3 regions of the Streptomyces sp. NPDC059092 genome follow, and region 2 is predicted to be linked to each of the others. Evidence: riboswitches for the same ligand, from Rfam matches in the RefSeq annotation. Region 2 holds a riboswitch; each other region holds the start of a gene.
What was found. Region 2 has a riboswitch for thiamine pyrophosphate ahead of ACFXPL_RS27960 (thiamine ABC transporter substrate binding subunit). Riboswitches for the same ligand answer to the same signal wherever they lie in the genome.

Region 1 (6,586 bases), on a different contig from region 2:
ACGTCCTCGTTCAGATGGCGGTAGAGAACCTGCGCCGGGGTGTCCCCGGAGTGCGGCTTGGCGCCGGTCAGCATCTCGTGCAGGACGATCCCGCACGCGTACACGTCGACCCGGGTGTCGGACGTGCCGTGCTCGATCTGCTCCGGCGCGAGGTACGAGACCGTGCCGAGGACGGTCCCGGTGGTGTTGGTCACGTCACCTATGCCTCTGACGAGCCCGAAGTCGGCGACCTTGACCCGGCCGTCGTCCCCTATCAGCACGTTCTCCGGCTTCATGTCCCGGTGGACGAACCCGGCCCGGTGCGCGGCGCCGAGCGCGGCGAGCACGGGCTCCAGGATGTCCAGCGCGGCCCGCGGGCGCAGCGCCCCGCGCTGCCGTACGACATCGCGCAGGGTGCACCCCGCGACGTACTCCATCGCCAGGTAGACGTACGCGCCCTCCGCGCCCTGGTCGAAGACCCCGACCACATTGGGGTGCGCCAGTCGCGCCACGGACTTGGCCTCGCGGATGAAACGCTCCACGAAGGAGACGTCCGCCGCGAGCGCCGGATGCATCACCTTGAGCGCCAGGACCCGGTCGAGCCGGGTGTCCATGGCCCGGTAGACCGTGGCCATGCCGCCGACCGCGATCCGCGCGTCGACGCGGTAGCGGCCGTCGAGCACCTGCCCGACGATGGGGTCCTGAAGGGTCGTATCCACGCTGGTGAGTCTACGAGCCGCCGCTGACACTCCCGAAGCCCCGGGTCGGACCGGGCACAGGACTGAAGCCGAGCTGTGACAGGCCCCCGGAAACGGCGGTACGCGCCGGTCGGCGGGGCCGCGGCGGGTCCGGGCCGGGGCTTGGGGCGTGCTTGGGGCGGGCCGCCGCGTGCCCGCCGGTCGGCCAACGGCCGGCCGCCGGTCAGAAGGCGGGCCGCTCCGGGTCGAGCGCCGCCACCCCGTCCAGCGGCGAGGACGCCTCCGCGAAGTGGCGCCGCGGGATCCGGCCCGCACGCCGCGCCAGCCGGCCCGCCGTCACCGCGTGCCGCATCGCCTCGGCCATCAGCACCGGTTCCTGCGCGCGGGTGACCGCGGACGCCAGCATCACCGCCGCGCACCCCAGCTCCATCGCGAGCGCCGCGTCCGACGCGGTGCCCGCGCCCGCGTCCAGGATCACCGGGACCCGGGCGCGCTCCACGATGAGCTGGAAGTTGTGCGGATTGCGGATGCCCAGTCCGGAGCCGATGGGCGAGCCCAGCGGCATGATCGCGGCGCACCCCACGTCCTCCAGCTTCGCCGCGAGGACCGGGTCGTCGTTGGTGTACGGCAGGACCGTGAAACCGTCGTCCACCAGCGTTTCCGCGGCATCCAGCAGCTCGACCGGATCGGGCAGCAAGGTGCGCTCGTCCGCGACCACCTCCAGCTTGATCCACTCCGTGCCGAGCGCCTCGCGGGCGAGCCGGGCGGTCAGGACGGCCTCACCGGCGGTGAAACAGCCCGCCGTGTTGGGCAGCGGACGGATGCCCAGCGCGTTCAGCACGGAGAGCACGGAGCCCTGCACGGTGGGGTCGAGCCGGCGCATCGCGACCGTGGTCAGTTCGGTGCCGGAGGCGATCAGCGAACGTTCGAGGACGTCGAGGCTGGGCGCCCCGCCCGTCCCCATGATCAGCCGGGAGGCGAAGGTGGTGGAGCCGATGGTGAGCAGGTCGTCGGCCATGCCGGTCAGCCTCCCTGGACAGCGGTGAGGACTTCCACCCGGTCGCCGTCGCTCAGCGCGGTACCGGACCAGCGGGTACGGGGGACCACTGTCTCGTTGACGGCGGCGGCCACCCCGGAGCGCGCCGGAGTGAGGGTCGCGACGACGGTGTCGAGCGTGGTCGCGGCGGCGAACTCGCGTGGCTCGCCGTTGACGGAGACGTACATCACGGCGGTGTTCATACGGACTGCTCCAGGGATGCGGACGGAGAAGGGGTCGCGGTAGGGAAGCCGGCCGCGTGGGGTGAGCCGGTCGCGGTGGGGGACGCGGACGCGCCGGATGAGCCGGACGCGGCACGGGTGAAGCGCAGCGGGGTGAAGGGCGCGGCCCCGGGCGGAAGTTCACCGGTCGTCAGGACCGTCGCCAGCACGTCACCGGTGACCGGCGTCAGCAGCACCCCGTTGCGGTGGTGGCCGGTGGCCAGCGACAGCCCCGGCAGCACGGTCGGCCCGAGCAGCGGCGCGTTGTCCGGCGAGCAGGGGCGCAGCCCCGCACGGGTCTCGGTGAGCGGCAGTTCGGTGATGCCGGGCACCAGCTCGTGCGCGTCGCGCAGCAGCTCGTACACCCCGCCCGCCGTGACCGTCGTGTCCCAGCCCAGCTCCTCGCTGGTCGCGCCGATGACCAGCTCGCCGTTCTCGCGCGGCACGAGATAGACCTGGGAGCCGCGCACCACGGCCCGTACCGTCCGGGACAGGAAGGGCGCGTACGGACGGGGCACCGCCAGGCGCAGGACCTGCCCCTTGACCGGCCGTACGGGCGGCACCGCCTCCGCGGGGACGCCCGCCAGCGAGCCGCTGAGGCTGCCGCCCGCCAGCACCACCCGGTCGGCGCTCAGCTCGTGGCCGTCGGCCAGGAAGGCGCCGGCGGCCCGGTCCCGTACGACGGAGAGCCGCCGCGCCCAGGCGCGGTGGAAGACCACCCCGGCCCGTTCGCAGGCGCTGAGGAGCGCCGCCGCGAGCCGGCGCGGATCGATCTGGTGGTCGCCGTCGACCCGCAGACCACCACGTACGCCCGGCGCGAGCATCGGCTCCAGGCGCCGGCATTCGCGCCCAGTGAGCCACTCGGACGTCAGCCCCGAGCGCACCTGGAGGGCGTGCAGCTCACGGAGCTGGGCCCGGTCGTCGGAGTCCAGCGCCACGGCGAGCGTGCCGCACGCGCGGTAGCCGGTGTCCCGGCCGCTCGCCTCCTCCAGCTCCTCGACGAACGCGGGATACCGCTCGGCGGAGGCGAGGTTGAGGCCGAGCAGGGTCTGCTCGCCGTGGTGGAGTTCGGTGACGGCGGCCAGCATGCCCGCCGCGACGCGCGCCGCGCCGCCGCCAGGATCGGGGTCGGCGACGGCGGTACGCAGCCCGCGCTGCGCCGCCCGCCAAGCCGTGACCAGGCCGATGATCCCGCCCCCGACGACGAGGACGTCGTACCCCGTAGGGGATGGGGAAACGGCCCGCCGTGTTCCGTGGGGCGGTTCTTCCCGAGGTGACCGCCGAGGTCGCGGTTGGGATGACTGCATGGGCGTCCAGCCCCTCCCTTCGCCGGCATGACCCGGATCAGGTTCGTACGGTCGGAGGCCGCTCCAGCCTCCCTCTCAGCCCGGTGCGTCCGGACTCCCGCGAGGTAGTGTCGACGGCCAGCCTAACGCGCGGTGTGCGGCACGGTAAGGGAGCGCCGCTGGTGGCCCGTTCATGGGACGGACTCGTCCTCCCGGCGGTCCCGCCACCTTGAAGCGGCCCGGGCCCCGCGCCGCTCTAAGGTGACCGGGTGAGCGAACAGCGGCAGGAACACGGACAGGACGGGCGGGCGGATGGGCCCGGGGTGGTCGTCGTCGGCGCGGGCATGGCGGGCGTACAGACCGCCGTGGCCCTGCGCGAGAAGGGGTACGAGGGCCGGATCACCCTGATCGGTGAGGAACCGCACCCGCCCTACGACCGGCCCCCGCTCTCCAAGGCCGTGCTCCTCGGCCAGGCCGACGGATCGGCCTTCGACATCGACTTCGAAGCTCTCGCCGTCGACCTCGTAGTGGGCCGCAAGGCCACCGGGCTGCGCCCGTCCGCCCGGGAGATCGACACCACCGCCGGGCCCGTCCCGTACGACGTGCTGGTCATCGCCACCGGGGCCGAGGCCGCCGTACTGCCCGGCACGCAGGGGGTACCAGGCGTCCATCCGCTGCGCACGCTCGACGACGCCGAGCGGCTGCGCCCGGTGCTGGAGCGGCGGCAGCGGGTCGTGGTCGTGGGCGCCGGGTGGATCGGGGCGGAGTTCACCACCGCCGCCCGTGAGGCCGGATGCGCCGTGACGGTCGTGGAGGCTGCCGACCGGCCGCTCCCCGGCGCCCTGCCGGCCGAGGTCGCCGCCCCCATGACCGGCTGGTACGCGAAGAGCGGCGCCACGCTGCTGACACACGCGCGGGTGGCCGGCGTCGAGCAGGGCGAGGTCGTCCTCGCCGACGGCCGCCGGCTCCCCGCCGACGCGGTGGTGGTCGGCATCGGCGCTCGGCCCGCGACGGCCTGGCTCGCGGGCTCGGGCATCGCGCTGGGCGCGGACGGCTCGGTCACCGCGGACGAGCGGCTGCGCACCTCGCTGCCCGACGTGTACGCGGTCGGTGACTGTGCGTCCTTCCCGTCGGCGCGCTACGGCGAACGGCTGCTCGTCCACCACTGGGACAACGCGCTCCAGGGCCCGCTCACGGTGGCCGCGCAGGCCGTCGGCGAGACCGACCGGGTCTACGATCCCGTGCCGTACTTCTGGTCGGAGCAGTTCGGCCGGTTCGTCCAGTACGCGGGCCACCAGGCGGCGGCCGACACCCTGGTGCGGCGCGGCGACCCGGCGGGAGCGGCCTGGTCGGCGGTCTGGCTGCGTGACGGTGTCCTGGTGGCGCTGCTGGCTGTCGGGAGACCCCGTGACCTGGCGCAGGGCCGCAAGCTGATCGAGGCGGGGAGGCGCCTCGACCCGGGGCTGACGGCCGACCCGGCGGTACCGCTGCGCAAGGCGGCGCTCTGACTTTCCGTGCGATCGGACCGTCCCCGGGGGCCGTTACGGCCCGTTTTTGCCCCGTCCGGAGTGGCTCGGGGTGCCCAGTGTCGGTCCGGGATGGCAGGCTTGTCCTGTGACCGAGATTGACGCAAAGATCGATGCTCTCGTCCCCGCCTGGCTCCACCTGCCCGATATCGCCGAAATGTTCGATATTGAGGTGACGCGCGTGCGGCAGTTGGTGAAGGACGGCCAGCTCATCGCGGTGCGCCGGGGTGAGAACAGGGCGCTCCAGGTGCCCGCGGCCTTCATCGACGGCAACAAGGTCGTCAAGGGCCTGGCCGGGACCCTGACGCTCCTGAGGGACGACCACTTCACCGACGAAGAGATGCTTGAGTGGCTCTTCACCCCCGACCCGAGCCTGCCCGGCACCCCCGCGCAGGCGCTCAGCGAGAACCGCGGTACGGAGGTGAAGCGCCGGGCCCAGGCGCTCGCCGTCTGACGGCCTCGTCCTCCGTGGCCGGGCGGCCTCGTCGCGGCCCGGCCACGGAGGCGATGCGGATCCGAGGCACAGACCCACGACGCGGAACCACGACGCAGAACCACGACGCAGAACCAACGGGGGGACCTTCCGATGCCCACGCCCCATGAGGCGCTGTCCGACGCCCGGCTCTACCTGTGCGTGGACGCCCGTAAGCGGCAGGGGGACCTCTCCGCGTTCCTCGACGCCGTGCTGGCCTCCGGCGTGGACATCGTGCAGCTCCGTGACAAGGGCATGGAAGCGGCCGAGGAGCTGGACCACCTCCAGGTCTTCGCCGACGCCTGCCGTCGCCACGGCAGGCTGCTCGCGGTGAACGACCGTGCCGATGTGGCGCACGCCATCGACTCCGACGTGCTCCACCTCGGCCAGGGTGACCTGCCCGTCCCGGCGGCCCGTGCCATCCTCGGCACCGCCCCGCTGATCGGCCGGTCCACCCACGCGCGCGCCGAGGTGGACGCGGCGGTCGCCGAGCCCGGCGTGGACTACTTCTGTACGGGCCCCTGCTGGCCCACTCCCACCAAGCCGGGCCGCCACGCCCCGGGGCTCGATCTGGTGCGGTACGCGGCGGCGAGCGGCACGGACCGCCCGTGGTTCGCGATCGGCGGGATCGACGCGGGCAACCTGGACGAGGTACTGGACGCCGGGGCCCGCAGGGTCGTCGTCGTACGGGCGATCACGGAGGCCGACGACCCGGCCGGCGCGACGGCGGCCCTGGCCGAGCGGATACGGGAGCGCGCCTCCTGACCCGGGGGGCCTCCTGACCCGGCGCGCACCCTGAACCGTGTCGTGCCGCACCGGTGTCGTGCCGCACCGGTGTCGTGCCGCACCGGTGTCGTGCCGCACCGGTGTCGTGCCGCACCGGTGTCGTGCCGCACCGGTGTCGAGCCGGCCCGTGTCGTGTCCGAGGGGTGGACATGACTCCGGGCAATACCGTTAAAAGACCCACGTTCGGTTGGGTGGTCGCCACACCCTCGATAACCTGCACATATGGCCCTTGGCACAGCTTCGACCCGATCGGATCACGCGCGTACGGTGCGTGATCTGCTCGCGACCGGAAAAACCTCGTACTCCTTCGAGTTCTGGGCGCCCAAGACCGAGAAGGGCGAGCGGAACCTCTGGAACGCGCTGCGCAGAGTCGAGGCGGTCGCCCCGAGCTTCGTCTCCGTGACCTACGGGGCGGGCGGTTCCACCCGGGAGGGCACGGTCAGGGCCACGCAGCGGATCGCCTCCGACACGACCCTCACCCCCGTCGCGCACCTCACGGCCGTGGACCAGTCCGTCGCCGAGCTGCGCAACATGGTCGGGCAGTACGCCGACGCCGGGATCCGCAACATCCTCGCCGTACGG
Region 2 (6,586 bases):
TCTCGCCGACCTCACCCCCGCCGAGCGCCGCGAGGCCGTCGCCGCCATCGGGGAGAAGGCGTTCCGCGCCAAGCAACTGTCGCAGCACTACTTCGCGCGGTACGCGCACGACCCCGAGCAGTGGACGGACATCCCGGCCGCCGCGCGGCAGAAACTCGCGACGGAGTTGCTGCCCGACCTGATGTCGGTGGTGCGACACATCTCGTGCGACGACGACACGACCCGTAAGACGCTCTGGCGGCTGCACGACGGCACGCTCGTCGAGTCCGTACTGATGCGCTATCCCGACCGGGTCACCATGTGCATCTCGTCGCAGGCGGGCTGCGGGATGAACTGCCCCTTCTGTGCGACCGGACAGGCAGGTCTGGACCGCAATCTGTCCACTGCGGAGATCGTCCACCAGATCGTCGACGGGATGCGCGCGTTGCGCGACGGCGAGGTCCCTGGTGGCCCCGCACGGCTGTCCAACATCGTCTTCATGGGCATGGGTGAGCCTCTCGCCAACTACAAGCGCGTCGTAGGCGCGATCAGGCGGCTCACCGACCCTGAGCCGGACGGCCTGGGCATCTCGCAGCGTGGGATCACCGTCTCCACGGTCGGTCTGGTGCCCGCGATGCTGCGCTTCGCCGACGAGGGCTTCAAGTGCCGGCTCGCGGTCTCCCTGCACGCCCCCGATGATGAGCTGCGCGACACGCTCGTTCCGGTCAATACGCGCTGGAAGGTGCGGGAGGTGCTGGACGCCGCGTGGGAGTACGCGGAGAAGTCCGGCCGCCGGATCTCCATCGAGTACGCCCTGATCCGTGACATCAACGACCAGGCGTGGCGAGGCGACCGGCTGGGCCGGCTCCTCAAGGGCAAGCGGGTACACGTCAACCTGATCCCGCTCAATCCGACGCCGGGCTCGAAGTGGACGGCGTCACGCCCGGAGGACGAGAAGAAGTTCGTCGAGGCGATCGCGGCGCACGGCGTGCCGGTGACCGTACGCGACACGCGAGGTCAGGAGATCGACGGGGCGTGCGGACAGTTGGCCGCCACGGAGCGCTAGCGCGGCCTGGGGGTAACCTTGGCTCGAAACGCATTGCATATTTTCCGACAGGGGAGCGCCACAGCGCTGAGAGTGCGGCACATGTCCGTGAGAGCGGGCAGCGGTCGCAGACCCTCTGAACCTTGCCCAGGTCATTCTGGGTAGGAAGTTCGGACATCACTCAAGCTGTTGCGCCCTGCCCGAGGTCCGGTCCGTACAGACGACCGGCCCTGGGTGGGGCCGCGTCTTCTCCTGGACATCCCAGGAGGAAAACCAGTGGGCACCATCCGTACCCGTACCGGCGTCAGAAACGCGGCGTCCGCGGCGCTCGCCGCGGCACTCGGCATCGCGACCCTCGCGGCCTGCGGCGGCTCCGATGGCTCCGCGTCGTCCGGCGGCGGGAGGAGCGACGGCGCGCAGTCCAAAACCGTCACCCTCGTCAGCCACGACTCGTTCAACGCGTCCCCCGCGGTGCTGAAAGAGTTCACCAAGGAGACCGGCTACACCGTCAAGGTACTGAAGAGCGGCGATGCCGGCGAAGCACTCAACAAGGAGATCCTCACCAAGGGATCGCCCCAGGGCGACGTCTTCTTCGGCGTCGACAACACCCTGCTCTCCCGCGCCCTCGACAACGGTCTGTTCACGCCGTACGAGGCGAAGGGGCTGGACCGGGTCAACTCGACCGCGCGGCTCGACAAGGAGAAGCACCGGGTCACGCCGATCGATACCGGCGATATCTGTATCAATTATGACAAGAAGTATTTTGCGGACAAGAAGCTTGAGTCGCCGCAGTCCTTCGAAGACCTGATCAAGCCCCAGTACAAGAACCTCCTGGTCACCGAGAATGCCGCGACGTCCTCGCCCGGCCTCGGCTTCCTCCTGGGCACTGTCGCGCACTACGGGGACAACGGCTGGCAGGACTACTGGAAGAAGCTCAAGGCCAACGGTGTCCAGGTCGTCGACGGCTGGGAGCAGGCGTACAACGAGAGCTTCTCCGGCTCCGCGGGCGGCAAGAAGGCCAAGGGCGACCGGCCGCTGGTCGTCTCGTACGCCTCCAGCCCACCCGTCGAGGTGCTGTACGCGAAGCCGCAGCCCCAGGAGGCACCGACAGGGGTCTCCACAGGCACCTGCTTCCGGCAGACCGAGTTCGCGGGGCTGCTCGACGGTGCGAGGAACGTGGCCGGCGGCAAGGCCCTGCTGGACTTCCTGATCAGCGAGAAGTTCCAGGCGGACATGCCGCTGAACATGTTCGTCAACCCCGTGGTCAAGGGCGTCGCCCTGCCCGAACTGTTCACGAAGTTCGGCGCGACCGTGGACCGGCCGGAGACCGTCGCGCCTGACCGAATCGCCGCCGGCCGTGAGCAGTGGATCCAGTCGTGGTCCTCTCTCGTAGTGAAGTAACCGCAGGAGTGAAGGGCGGGTCGGCGGACGAGGACGACCTGGCCGGGCGAGGCACCTTGCGGCGCCGTGGCGGCGTACGGCGCCTCCTGCAGGGCGGTCTGCGGGGCGCTTTGCGAGGCGAGGAAGGGCGGGGGCGTGGTCGTGGGTACGGAAGCGTCGTGCGCCTCGCCCTCATGGCCGGGCCCCTCGCCTTCTTCGCGGTCTTCTTCGCCTATCCCGTGGCCGCGATCGTCGGCCGCGGCCTCAAGGCGGACGGTGCCTGGCAGTTCGGGCGCGTCGGCGACGTACTGAGCCGCCCAGACATCCTCGGCGTTCTGTGGTTCACCACATGGCAGGCGCTCGCCTCCACCGCGTTCACGCTGCTGATCGCACTGCCCGGCGGCTACGTCTTCGCACGCTTCACCTTTCCGGGGAAGCAACTCCTGCGCGCAGTGGTCACCGTGCCCTTCGTGCTGCCCACTGTTGTCGTCGGTACCGCCTTCCTGGCGCTTCTCGGGCGCGGTGGACTTCTTGACGACCTCTGGGGTGTACGGCTCGACACCACTGTCTGGGCGATCCTTCTTGCCCATGTCTTCTTCAACTACGCGGTGGTCGTACGCACCGTGGGCGGCCTGTGGTCACAGCTCGACCCGCGCCAGGAGGAAGCCGCGCGCGTCCTGGGCGCCGGACGCCTCGCGGCGTGGCGGCACGTGACCCTGCCCGCACTCGCCCCCGCAGTCGCCGCCGCCGCGCTGATGGTCTTCCTCTTCACATTCACCTCCTTCGGCGTCGTACAGATCCTCGGAGGACCCGGCTTCTCCACCCTCGAGGTCGAGATCTACCGGCAGACCGCGCAGCTCCTCGACCTGCCCACCGCGGCCGTGCTGACGCTCGTGCAGTTCGCGGCGGTCGGCGCGATTCTCGCCGTACACGCCGGGACCGTACGGAGGCGGGAAACCGCCCTGAAGCTCGTCGACCCGGCACAGACCGCGCGGCGGCCCCACGGAGCCGGGCAGTGGGCGCTGCTCGGTTGCGTGCTGGCGACTGTCGCGCTCCTGATCCTTTTGCCGCTGGGGGTGCTCGTCGAGCGCTCCCTCGACGGCCAAGGCGGTTACGGGTTCGCCTACTACCGGGCTCTCGCCTCGGCGGACGCGAGTGGTGGCACCTTCCTCGTGCCGCCGCTGGAGGCCGTCTGGAACTCGCTGCGGTACGCGTTGGTCGCCACGGCCATCGCGGTGGTGGTCGGCGGCCTCGCCGCCGCCGCGCTGACCCGCCGCGCCGGACGCCTCGTACGGGGCTTCGACGCCCTGCTGATGCTGCCGCTCGGCGTCTCCGCCGTGACCGTCGGTTTCGGCTTCCTGATCACGCTCGACAAACCGCCTCTCGATCTGCGGGCCTCGTGGATCCTCGTACCGCTCGCCCAGGCGCTGGTGGGTGTGCCCTTCGTCGTACGGACCATGCTGCCGGTGCTGCGCGCGGTGGACGGGCGGCTGCGCGAGGCGGCGGCCGTCCTCGGGGCGTCTCCGCTGCGCGCCTGGCGGGAAGTCGATCTGCCGTTGGTACGGCGGGCCACACTTGTTGCGGCAGGGTTCGCCTTCGCTGTCTCGCTCGGTGAGTTCGGTGCCACGGTCTTCATCGCGCGTCCCGACCGGCCGACGCTGCCGGTGGCCGTGGCGCGGCTGCTGAGCCGGCCCGGCGAGCTCAACTACGGGCAGGCGATGGCCCTGTCCACGGTTCTGATGGTGGTGTGCGCGGTGTCGCTGCTGGCGCTCGAACGTATCCGTACCGACCGCTCGGGAGAGTTCTGATGGCTTTGCTGACTCTGTCGGATGTGACCGTGCGGTTCGGCACCGGTCTCGGCACCGCCCCGCACGCCGCGCTCAACGCGGTCGATCTGGAAGTGGCCGAGCACGAGATCGTCTGTGTGCTCGGGCCGAGCGGAAGCGGCAAGTCGACACTGTTGCGCGTCGTAGCGGGCCTGCAGACTCCGGACGCCGGACGGATCTTCCTGGACGGCACCGACCAGTACGGGGTGCCGGTGCATCGACGTGGCGTCGGGCTGATGTTCCAGGATCACCAGCTCTTCCCGCAGCGTGACGTGGCGGGAAACGTCGCCTTCGGCCTGCGGATGCGCGGTGCGTCACGCGACGAGCAGTCCCGGCGGGTTGAGGAACTGCTTGGACTTGTGGGCCTGTCGGGCGCCGGACCGCGCGCCGTCGCCGCGCTCTCCGGCGGCGAGCAGCAGCGGGTTGCCCTGGCCCGGGCGCTCGCGCCCCAGCCGCGGCTGCTGATGCTGGACGAGCCGCTCGGTCAGTTGGACCGAAGCCTGCGCGAGCGTCTCGTGGTCGAACTGCGTGGCCTCTTCGGACGGCTCGGTACGACCGTGCTCGCCGTCACTCACGACCAGGGCGAGGCTTTCGCGCTCGCCGACCGTGTCGTGGTGATGCGCGACGGCCGCATCGCCCAGAGCGGCACACCGCTGGAGGTCTGGCAGCGGCCCGCCTCCGCGTTCGTGGCGCGGTTCCTCGGCTTCGACAACGTCGTCCCCGCGACCGTGGGCGACGAGGCCGCCGAAACCGCCTGGGGCCGGATCCCTGTACCGAAGGGCTCCGCGCGGGGGGAACGACTCCTCCTGGTACGGCCGGCCGGGGTACGGCTGGTCGACGCGGCGCAAGGGCTGCGCTGCACCGTCGAGGCCCGTACCTTCCGGGGCAGCCGCGTCGCCGTTCTACTGCGCCCCGACCGGCCCGGCGACGGGCCGGTCCTGGAGGCCGAGTGCGGGCTGCACGCCGCCCCGGCGGAGGGCACGACGGTAGGTGTCGCCTTCGCCGCCGAGGATGTGGTGGTCCTGAAGGAGCGGGACGAACACCCTGTATGAGGCGTACAGGCAGCGCCCTGAACCTCGCTCACGGAGTGCAGGTGACAGCGATGGAGAGGTTGTCTTCGTAGACGCTTTATCGGGTAATCGGGCCGTCCTTGTGCGCCACGATCCGCATGGCACGCATAGGTTCCTGAGAGGCGGTGTCTTTGAGGAGAAATCCGCCGTCCCCGGCGGCAGACGTGGCATTCATGTATTCGTCGAGGGCTGCTGCGACGCGTTGGCGCGAGGTCCTGCGCGCGCCTCTGTGCTGCGGCCGTTGTCTTGGTCATGCCCTGCCGCACGCGAAAGGGCGGACTGAAGGTAGACCGTGAGGCAGCCCAGGCGATGAGGCGGAAGCGCAGCTACGGGGCGGTGCGTGAGGAAGTGAGCGGGGGATCGTTGGTACGAGCGACCGGCCACGTTCCCGCGGTGAATCCCGCTTGCGTCCGGGCCTCAGGCCGTGCAGAGCCTGGCGAGCGCGGCAGGAGCCTCGTCCACCGAGTCGACGAGTGCGATCCGCGTCTCCATCGGGCGCTCCTTCGCCAGCGCTTGGAGCAGTGGCCACGTCGGGAGCCGCTCGGTCCAGTGGGCACGGTCGACCAGGACCATCGGGGTCGGCTCGCCCCGTGACTGGTAGTAGTTCGGCGTCGCGTTGTCGAAGATCTCCTGTACGGTGCCCGCCGCACCGGGCAGGAAGATCACCCCTGCGTTGGAGCGTGCCAGCAGGCCGTCCTCGCGGGTCGCGTTGGCGAAGTACTTGGCGATGTGGCCGGCGAAGGCGTTGGGCGGTTCGTGGCCGTAGAACCATGTGGGGATGCCGATGGAGTCGTCGCCCTTCGGCCAGCGCGCCCTGACCTCGAAAGCGGCCCGCGCCCACGCCGAGACGGAGGGGACGAACGACGGTGCCTCGGCGAGCATGTCGAGGGCTTGGTCCAGCATTTCGTCCGAGTGGGGAGCGGAGTACGCGCCGAGGTTCGCGGCCTCCATGGCGCCGGGACCGCCACCGGTGGCCACGGTCAGTCCCGCACGGGTGAGTGAGCGCCCGAGGCGTGCCGCACCGGCGTAGGCATCGGTGCCACGGGCCATCGCGTGCCCGCCCATGACGCCCACGACGCGCGCCCCGATCACGAGTTCGTCCAGGGCGTCGGAGATCGCGTCGTCGTGCACGGAGCGCAGCATGGACGCGAATATGTCGCCGTCGGCCTTGGTCCGCTGGAACCAGGCGTAGGCGAGGGCGTCGGGAGTGGCCTCGTAGCCGCCGTCCGAGAGGCCCTCGAAGAGTCGATCGGGGGAGTAGAGGAACCCCCGGTACGGGTCGAACG
Region 3 (6,586 bases), on a different contig from region 2:
TGGCCAACTCTTCAATGTAGGACAGGTGTTTTCCGGAAACCCCCTGTCACGCCACGCCAAAACCGCTCTACCATCGGCTTATCCGTAGCAGGCTCTCCTCCGTTTCCGCCGACTGCGGCTCGTTCCACACGGGCGCTACGGCCCCACGGAGTATCGGGGGATGCACATGAAAAGCGCTCCGCACCTGCTGAGCGAGGATCGCGCGGATTTCGAGCGGATCCTTGGCGATGTGCTGCGCAATGCGCACGAACGTCCGGACCTCGCCACGGTCGGGCAGCGGCTCAACGCTGAGCAGTTGCGCACCATGGCGCTGAACGCGACGGAACGGATCACCACGCCGGCGGCGGCCGAGTACGAGCACTACGCCAAGATCCGCGGGGAGTTCCGCTCGCCGAGCACCGCCGCGTCGGTACGCGACTCGGTGCTCGACCCGGCGGAGGACGACACGACGGACTCCGGCGCCGGGATCACGGCGGTCATCACGGTCCTGGTCCCGGTCCTCGGCGGCACCGCGGCGGTGATCTTCCTGCTGGTGGGCTTCCTCCTCAAGGCGCTCGACCCGGCACCCGCTTTCGCGGACAGCATGCTCGCCGTGGGCTGGTTCTTCGCGGCCGTCACCGCGCTGGGGATCGTGGCCGCCGCGGTAGGTCTGGTGGTCACCGCGCTGCGCAACAGCTCGACGCAGCTCCCCGCCGACGAGACGGCCGGCCGAGAGCTGCCCGACGAGGTCGCCCGCGCGCGCGAGGCCTGGCGCCACGCCCTGCTGGAGCGCGGCATCCTGCCCTTCCTGCGGGCGGCCCTGGCCGACCCGAGCGCGGACCCGGCGGCGCCGAGCCCGCCCCGTTCGGTCAAGCAGCTCCCCAAGATCGGCTACAGCAGGCCGGACTTCAGCAGCCCCCACGAAGGCTCCACCGCCGGGCAGCGGCCGAACTTCAGCAGCCCGGACTTCAGCGGCCCCGACTTCACCAGCCCCGACTTCGGCGGCCCGGAGCACCGGCCGGAATGACCCGGCCGGGCGCCCCGGGCCTGCCGGCGCCCGCCGTCGGGCCGCCCCCGGGACCGTGGGGGCCTCGGGTGGGTCCGTAACAGGCGAGCGGCCCCGGCGCCGTAACGGTCAGTCGACCAGCGGCAGATAGACCCGGTTGCCGGCCGCGGCGAACTCCTTGGACTTCTCCGCCATGCCCGCCTCGATCTCGTCGGCCGGCACCCCGTCCGAGCCATCCGCAACGGCCTCGCCCGCACCGTCCGAGCCAGCGCCGGCCTCGCCCGCGCCGCCCGTCATCTCGCCGCCGTGCCTGCGCCGGATGTCCTGCGAGATCTTCATCGAGCAGAATTTGGGGCCGCACATCGAGCAGAAGTGCGCCGTCTTCGCGGGTTCCGCCGGCAGCGTCTCGTCGTGGAACTCCCGTGCCGTGTCCGGATCGAGCGCCAGATTGAACTGGTCCTCCCACCGGAACTCGAACCGGGCGTCCGACAGCGCGTCGTCCCACTCCTGCGCCCCCGGGTGCCCCTTGGCGAGATCCGCCGCATGAGCCGCGATCTTGTACGTGATCACGCCCGTCTTCACGTCGTCGCGGTCCGGGAGGCCGAGGTGTTCCTTGGGGGTGACGTAGCAGAGCATCGCCGTACCCCACCACGCGATCATCGCCGCGCCGATCCCGGAGGTGATGTGGTCGTACGCCGGGGCCACATCGGTGGTCAGCGGGCCGAGCGTGTAGAACGGCGCCTCCTCGCAGATCTCCTGCTGGAGGTCGATGTTCTCCTTGATCTTGTGCATCGGGACATGGCCCGGGCCCTCGATCATCGTCTGTACGTGGTGGCTCTTGGCGATCGTGTTCAGCTCGCCCAGCGTGCGCAACTCGGCGAACTGCGCCTCGTCGTTGGCGTCCGCGATGGAGCCCGGCCGCAGGCCGTCGCCGAGGGAGTACGTCACGTCGTACGCGGCGAGGATCTCGCACAGCTCGTCGAAGTTCTCGTACAGGAACGACTCCTTGTGGTGCGCGAGGCACCAGGCGGCCATGATCGAGCCGCCGCGCGAGACGATGCCGGTCTTGCGACGGGCGGTGAGCGGTACATAGCGCAGCAGGACACCGGCGTGGACCGTCATGTAGTCGACGCCCTGCTCGGCCTGTTCGATCACCGTGTCCTTGTAGATCTCCCAGGTCAGCTCCTCGGCCTTGCCGTCGACCTTTTCGAGCGCCTGGTAGAGCGGCACGGTGCCGATGGGCACGGGGGAGTTGCGCAGCACCCACTCGCGGGTGGTGTGGATGTTGCGGCCGGTGGAGAGATCCATGACGGTGTCCGCGCCCCAGCGGGTCGCCCATGTCATCTTCTCCACCTCCTCCTCGATGGAGGAGGTGACCGCGGAGTTGCCGATGTTGGCGTTGACCTTCACCAGGAACCGCTTGCCGATGATCATCGGCTCGATCTCCGGGTGATTGACATTGGCCGGCAGCACGGCGCGGCCGGCGGCGATCTCCTCGCGGACGACCTCGGGGGAGACGTTCTCGCGGATCGCGACGTACTCCATCTCCGGGGAGATCTCCCCCCGGCGGGCGTACGCGAGCTGGGTGACCGCCCGGCCCTCGCGGCCCCGGCGCGGCTGGCGTGGCCGCCCCGGGAAGACCGCGTCGAGACCCCGCAGATCGGCCGCCCCGCTCCGGAGCAGCCCCCCGCGCGGGGAGGTGTGCTTGAGCCCGTCGTCCTCGGGGCGTGGCGGACGACCCGCGTACTCCTCGGTGTCGCCGCGGCCGATGATCCAGTTCTCCCGCAGCGGCGCGAGGCCGCGGCGCACGTCGGTGTCGACGGTGGGGTCGGTGTACGGCCCCGAGGTGTCGTACAGCGTGACGTCCTCGCCGTTGGTGAGGTGGACCTGGCGGACCGGCACCCGGAGATCGGGGCGGGAGCCCTCGATGTATCCCTTGTGCCAGCCGATGGACCGCCCGTCCGCGGTCCCGCCCGAAGGGGCCGGGTCCGCGCTGGTGTCCTCCGAGCCGGAGGCAGGCGTGTGTGCGTCCTGAATGGTCATGAGACCTACTCCCTACGCCGGCATTACCCGGTAACAGGTTCAGCGGTCGGCGCAGCGCAGGTGTCCGGGGAATCGTCCCCGGGACTACACGTCAGCGCCCTCTCAGCCCGGTGCTCCGAGCTCCCGCGTGTGCAAAGGTGGCTCCACGCTAGCGTCATATCGGGCACGCTGAACAGAGGGCCCCCCGCTTCCTCCGGCTTCTTGGGATGATCGGTCGGTGACCCCACCCACACAGACTCACGAGCCGCACGGCCACTCGCACAGTCATGGCCCCGCCATGCCGGTCTCCCGGCACCTCCGCAAGGTGATCGCGGCGGTGCTGATTCCGTTCGCGGCCGCTGTGGTGGTCGGGCTTGCCGTGCTCTGGCCGGGCGGTGCGCCCGCGCACGAGCGGACCGGTGTGGGCTTCGACCGGCAGACCTTCGAGGGCCAGGTCGTCCAGATCGAGCGGGTCGCCTGCAAGGACGTGAACGCCTCCCAGGTGCCGTCGACAGGTGACACCTCGACGCCCCAGGGCCGCGAGGCGGTGCGGGAGGAGACCGGCGAGTGCAAGAAGGCGACGGTTGAGCTGAAGAACGGCAAGGAGAAGGGTCACACTTTCGTCGAGATCGTCCAGCCGGACGCGCCGCGGCAGTTTCACGTGAAACAGGGCGTTGTGGTCGCCTATGCGCCGGACGCGCCCCGGGATCTTCAGTACTCGGTGTCCGATGTGGACCGCCAGTTCCCGTTGACGCTGCTGGCCGGGATTTTCGCGCTCGCGGTGATCGTGGTGGGACGGATGCGGGGGGTCATGGCGCTGGTCGCGCTCGTCGTCTCGTTCGCGATCCTGACGCTGTTCATCCTGCCGGCGATCCTCCAGGGCTCGAATCCGCTGGTGGTAGCGGTGGTGGGGGCGAGCGCGATCATGCTGGTCGCGCTGTATCTGTGCCACGGCCTGACGGCCCGTACCTCGGTGGCGGTGCTCGGCACCCTGATCTCGCTGCTGCTGATCGGCTTGCTGGGGTCGCTCTTCATCGGCTGGGCGAGCCTGACCGGGAACACCGATGACAACACGGGGCTGATCCATGGCCTCTACCCGGAGATCGACATGAGCGGCCTCCTGCTGGCCGGGGTGATCATCGGCTCGCTCGGTGTGCTCGACGATGTGACGGTGACGCAGACCTCGGCGGTGTGGGAGCTGCGCCAGGCGGATCCGACGATGGGCCCGCGGGCGCTGTACCGGGCGGGCATCCGGATCGGCCGGGACCACATCGCGTCCGTGGTCAATACGCTCGTGCTGGCGTACGCGGGTGCCGCGCTGCCGCTTCTGCTGCTCTTCTCGATCGCGCAGTCGAGCGTGGGGTCGGTCGCCAACAGTGAGCTGGTGGCGGAGGAGATCGTACGGACGCTGGTCGGGTCGATCGGTCTGGTCGCGTCGGTGCCGGTGACGACGGCACTGGCGGCGCTGGTGGTCTCCGCAGACCGGTCCGCGCCGGAGAATCCCGCGGCCCCGACCTCGCCGCCCGCCCCGCCCGGACCGGGGGCGGGGCCCGGGACGGGGCCGGGCTGGGAGCCTCAGGAGTCCCCTGGGCTGCTGGTGACGACCCCGCCGGTGCGCGGACCGGGCGGCCGGGGCCGCCGCCGCAAGAAGTAGCCCGCGCGGGACGGGGAGGATCCGGGACCGCCCGGCACACCAGAATCACCCGGACGGCCCCCTCGACGGGCCGTCAGCCGGCGTTCTCCTCGGCGAGGATGCGGCCCAGCTCCTCCTCAAGACTGCCTTCGAAGTCACTGAGCGTGCACTCCTGGCCGAGCGGAACCAACCGGTCCGTACGGTCCAGGAAGGCCACCAGCGGCGCGGCGCTGACGCGGAAGAGCGCATGGTCGTCGCCGACCTGGAGCCGCATATGGACGTCCGAGAGGTCCTCGGGCGTCGTCGGGGAGATGTGCACATCACCGTCCCCGCTGGGTGTGTTGATGCCGTCGAGCAGCAGTTCGCGACCGAAAGTCCAGGTCACAGGCGCATCGCCGGGCAAATGGAATGTCATCCGTACCGCGTAGGGATCCGCCACCTTGTAGTGGAGTTCGACCGGGATACGGAACGACAGCTCCTCGGAGACGAGGAAGCTCATCAGGACCTCGGCCTGGACCGACTCGCGCATCGTTGTACTCCGGAGTAGATGGAACAGTGGCTGGTAATGATCCCCGTTGACCCTCTTGACGCAATCGTCCTGTAAGCGCTAGCAGATCACAAGGAGTAATTTTTCAGATACTGATAGAGAGGATTTGCGAGGTCAGTAGCGATCCAATCTCTCTGCGTAACCGTTCGACCGTCGGAAGCAGTCGTTTCTGTTGACAGAGCGGTATAGAAATGGCCACGGCGGCCGCCGTGGAGCCGACCGTGATCGGTACGGCGGCGCAGACCGTGCCGAGCCGGTACTCCTGGCGGGAGAGGACCGGTTCCATCCGCCCCAGCGCGTCGAGGCGCTCCAGCAGGGTGCTCCGGTCCGGCACCGAGTGCGGCGTGAGCGGACGGACGGGATAGCGGTCCAGATGATCGCGGCGGGACGCCTCGTCGAGCTGGCTCAGCAGGCACTGGCCGATCGCGTGGGCATGGGCCGTCGCGCGGAAGTCGGCCCTCATGTCGACCGCCGGGCACCCGGGGCTCTCGGCAACGGAGACCAGGTCCAGCTCGCCCTCGTGATAGACCGCGAAGTACACGGGGACGCCCAGCGCGTCGCGCAGTCGAGCGAGGATGTCGGTGAGGCCGGCGCGGCGGCCGCGGACGGCTCCGACGTGCACCAGCCGCTGGGCGGCGTCCCCGAGAACGAAGACGCCCCTCTCCCGGCGGAGATAGCCCTCGTAGGTGAGGGTGCGCAGCAGGTGGTAGGCCGTGGGGAGAGGGAGCCCCGTCTCGCGTGCGAGCTGCTTGGCGGTGGCTCCGTCGGGATGCGACCCCACCGACTCCAGCAACCGCAGCGCCCGCCGCACCGATCCGATCAGCGTGGGAGCCGCGGCGGATGTAGCTGTGACCAAAGATCACCCCCAGGCGTGCGGACGGGCCCAAGCCCGCCGGGTGCGGCAGAGGTGAGTCACTCTAGAGGCAGGTCACAGCGAGGGTTGGTTTCCTCTTCACCTTTCCCTCTGGCGGGCTAACAGCCCTATGGACTGACAGCCCTACCAGTCACCCCGCGAGGACGACGAGGACGCCGTGAACTTCCGGACGACGTAGATCAGTCCGCCGACCAGCGCGACGAATATCAGCACCTTGAACAGCACACCGATCACGAAGGCGAGCACGCTGATGATCAGTCCGCCGAAGACCACGATGGCGATCGCGGGAACCGCGATCCACTTCACCCACCACGGCAACCCCGTGAAAATCTCCTGAACCGCCATCGTCCTTACCTCGCTTCACCGAGTTCCTGATGTGACCGCTGTACGCCTTCGATGCTAGAGCCGCGCCGACCTCCGTGGTGGCCCCGCAGCCCCCGCTCTCCCCTGATCCGACCCTGAGACGCGCCTGAGGGTCAGCCCTCGGGCGGCGAGAACACGACCATCACCCGCAGATCCTCCGTG

Region 1: it holds a riboswitch for thiamine pyrophosphate, as region 2 does, so the genes downstream of both, thiO (glycine oxidase ThiO) here and ACFXPL_RS27960 (thiamine ABC transporter substrate binding subunit) in region 2, are expected to answer to the same signal.
Region 3: it holds a riboswitch for thiamine pyrophosphate, as region 2 does, so the genes downstream of both, thiC (phosphomethylpyrimidine synthase ThiC) here and ACFXPL_RS27960 (thiamine ABC transporter substrate binding subunit) in region 2, are expected to answer to the same signal.

Annotation. Positions count from the first base shown of each region.
Region 1 covers NZ_JBHZEJ010000032.1:74,252-80,837, forward strand. Annotated here, with positions in the region: gene pknB (Stk1 family PASTA domain-containing Ser/Thr kinase) at 1-698, opposite strand, end outside; gene ACFXPL_RS20065 (thiazole synthase) at 901-1,695, opposite strand; gene thiS (sulfur carrier protein ThiS) at 1,701-1,901, opposite strand; gene thiO (glycine oxidase ThiO) at 1,913-3,241, opposite strand; TPP riboswitch at 3,239-3,352, opposite strand; gene ACFXPL_RS20080 (NAD(P)/FAD-dependent oxidoreductase) at 3,490-4,728, shown strand; gene ACFXPL_RS20085 (Rv2175c family DNA-binding protein) at 4,835-5,200, shown strand; gene thiE (thiamine phosphate synthase) at 5,333-5,983, shown strand; gene metF (methylenetetrahydrofolate reductase [NAD(P)H]) at 6,227-6,586, shown strand, end outside.
Region 2 covers NZ_JBHZEJ010000060.1:15,378-21,963, forward strand. Annotated here, with positions in the region: gene rlmN (23S rRNA (adenine(2503)-C(2))-methyltransferase RlmN) at 1-1,045, shown strand, start outside; TPP riboswitch at 1,085-1,210, shown strand; gene ACFXPL_RS27960 (thiamine ABC transporter substrate binding subunit) at 1,301-2,425, shown strand; gene ACFXPL_RS27965 (ABC transporter permease) at 2,599-4,212, shown strand; gene ACFXPL_RS27970 (ABC transporter ATP-binding protein) at 4,212-5,282, shown strand; gene ACFXPL_RS27975 (LOG family protein) at 5,718-6,586, opposite strand, start outside.
Region 3 covers NZ_JBHZEJ010000007.1:30,494-37,079, reverse strand. Annotated here, with positions in the region: gene ACFXPL_RS06520 (metallophosphoesterase) at 1-20, shown strand, start outside; gene ACFXPL_RS06515 (hypothetical protein) at 161-1,006, shown strand; gene thiC (phosphomethylpyrimidine synthase ThiC) at 1,115-3,028, opposite strand; TPP riboswitch at 3,021-3,165, opposite strand; gene ACFXPL_RS06505 (YibE/F family protein) at 3,306-4,661, shown strand; gene ACFXPL_RS06500 (SsgA family sporulation/cell division regulator) at 4,735-5,169, opposite strand; gene ACFXPL_RS06495 (IclR family transcriptional regulator) at 5,273-6,043, opposite strand; gene ACFXPL_RS06490 (DUF5326 family protein) at 6,185-6,406, opposite strand; gene ACFXPL_RS06485 (cupin domain-containing protein) at 6,538-6,586, opposite strand, start outside.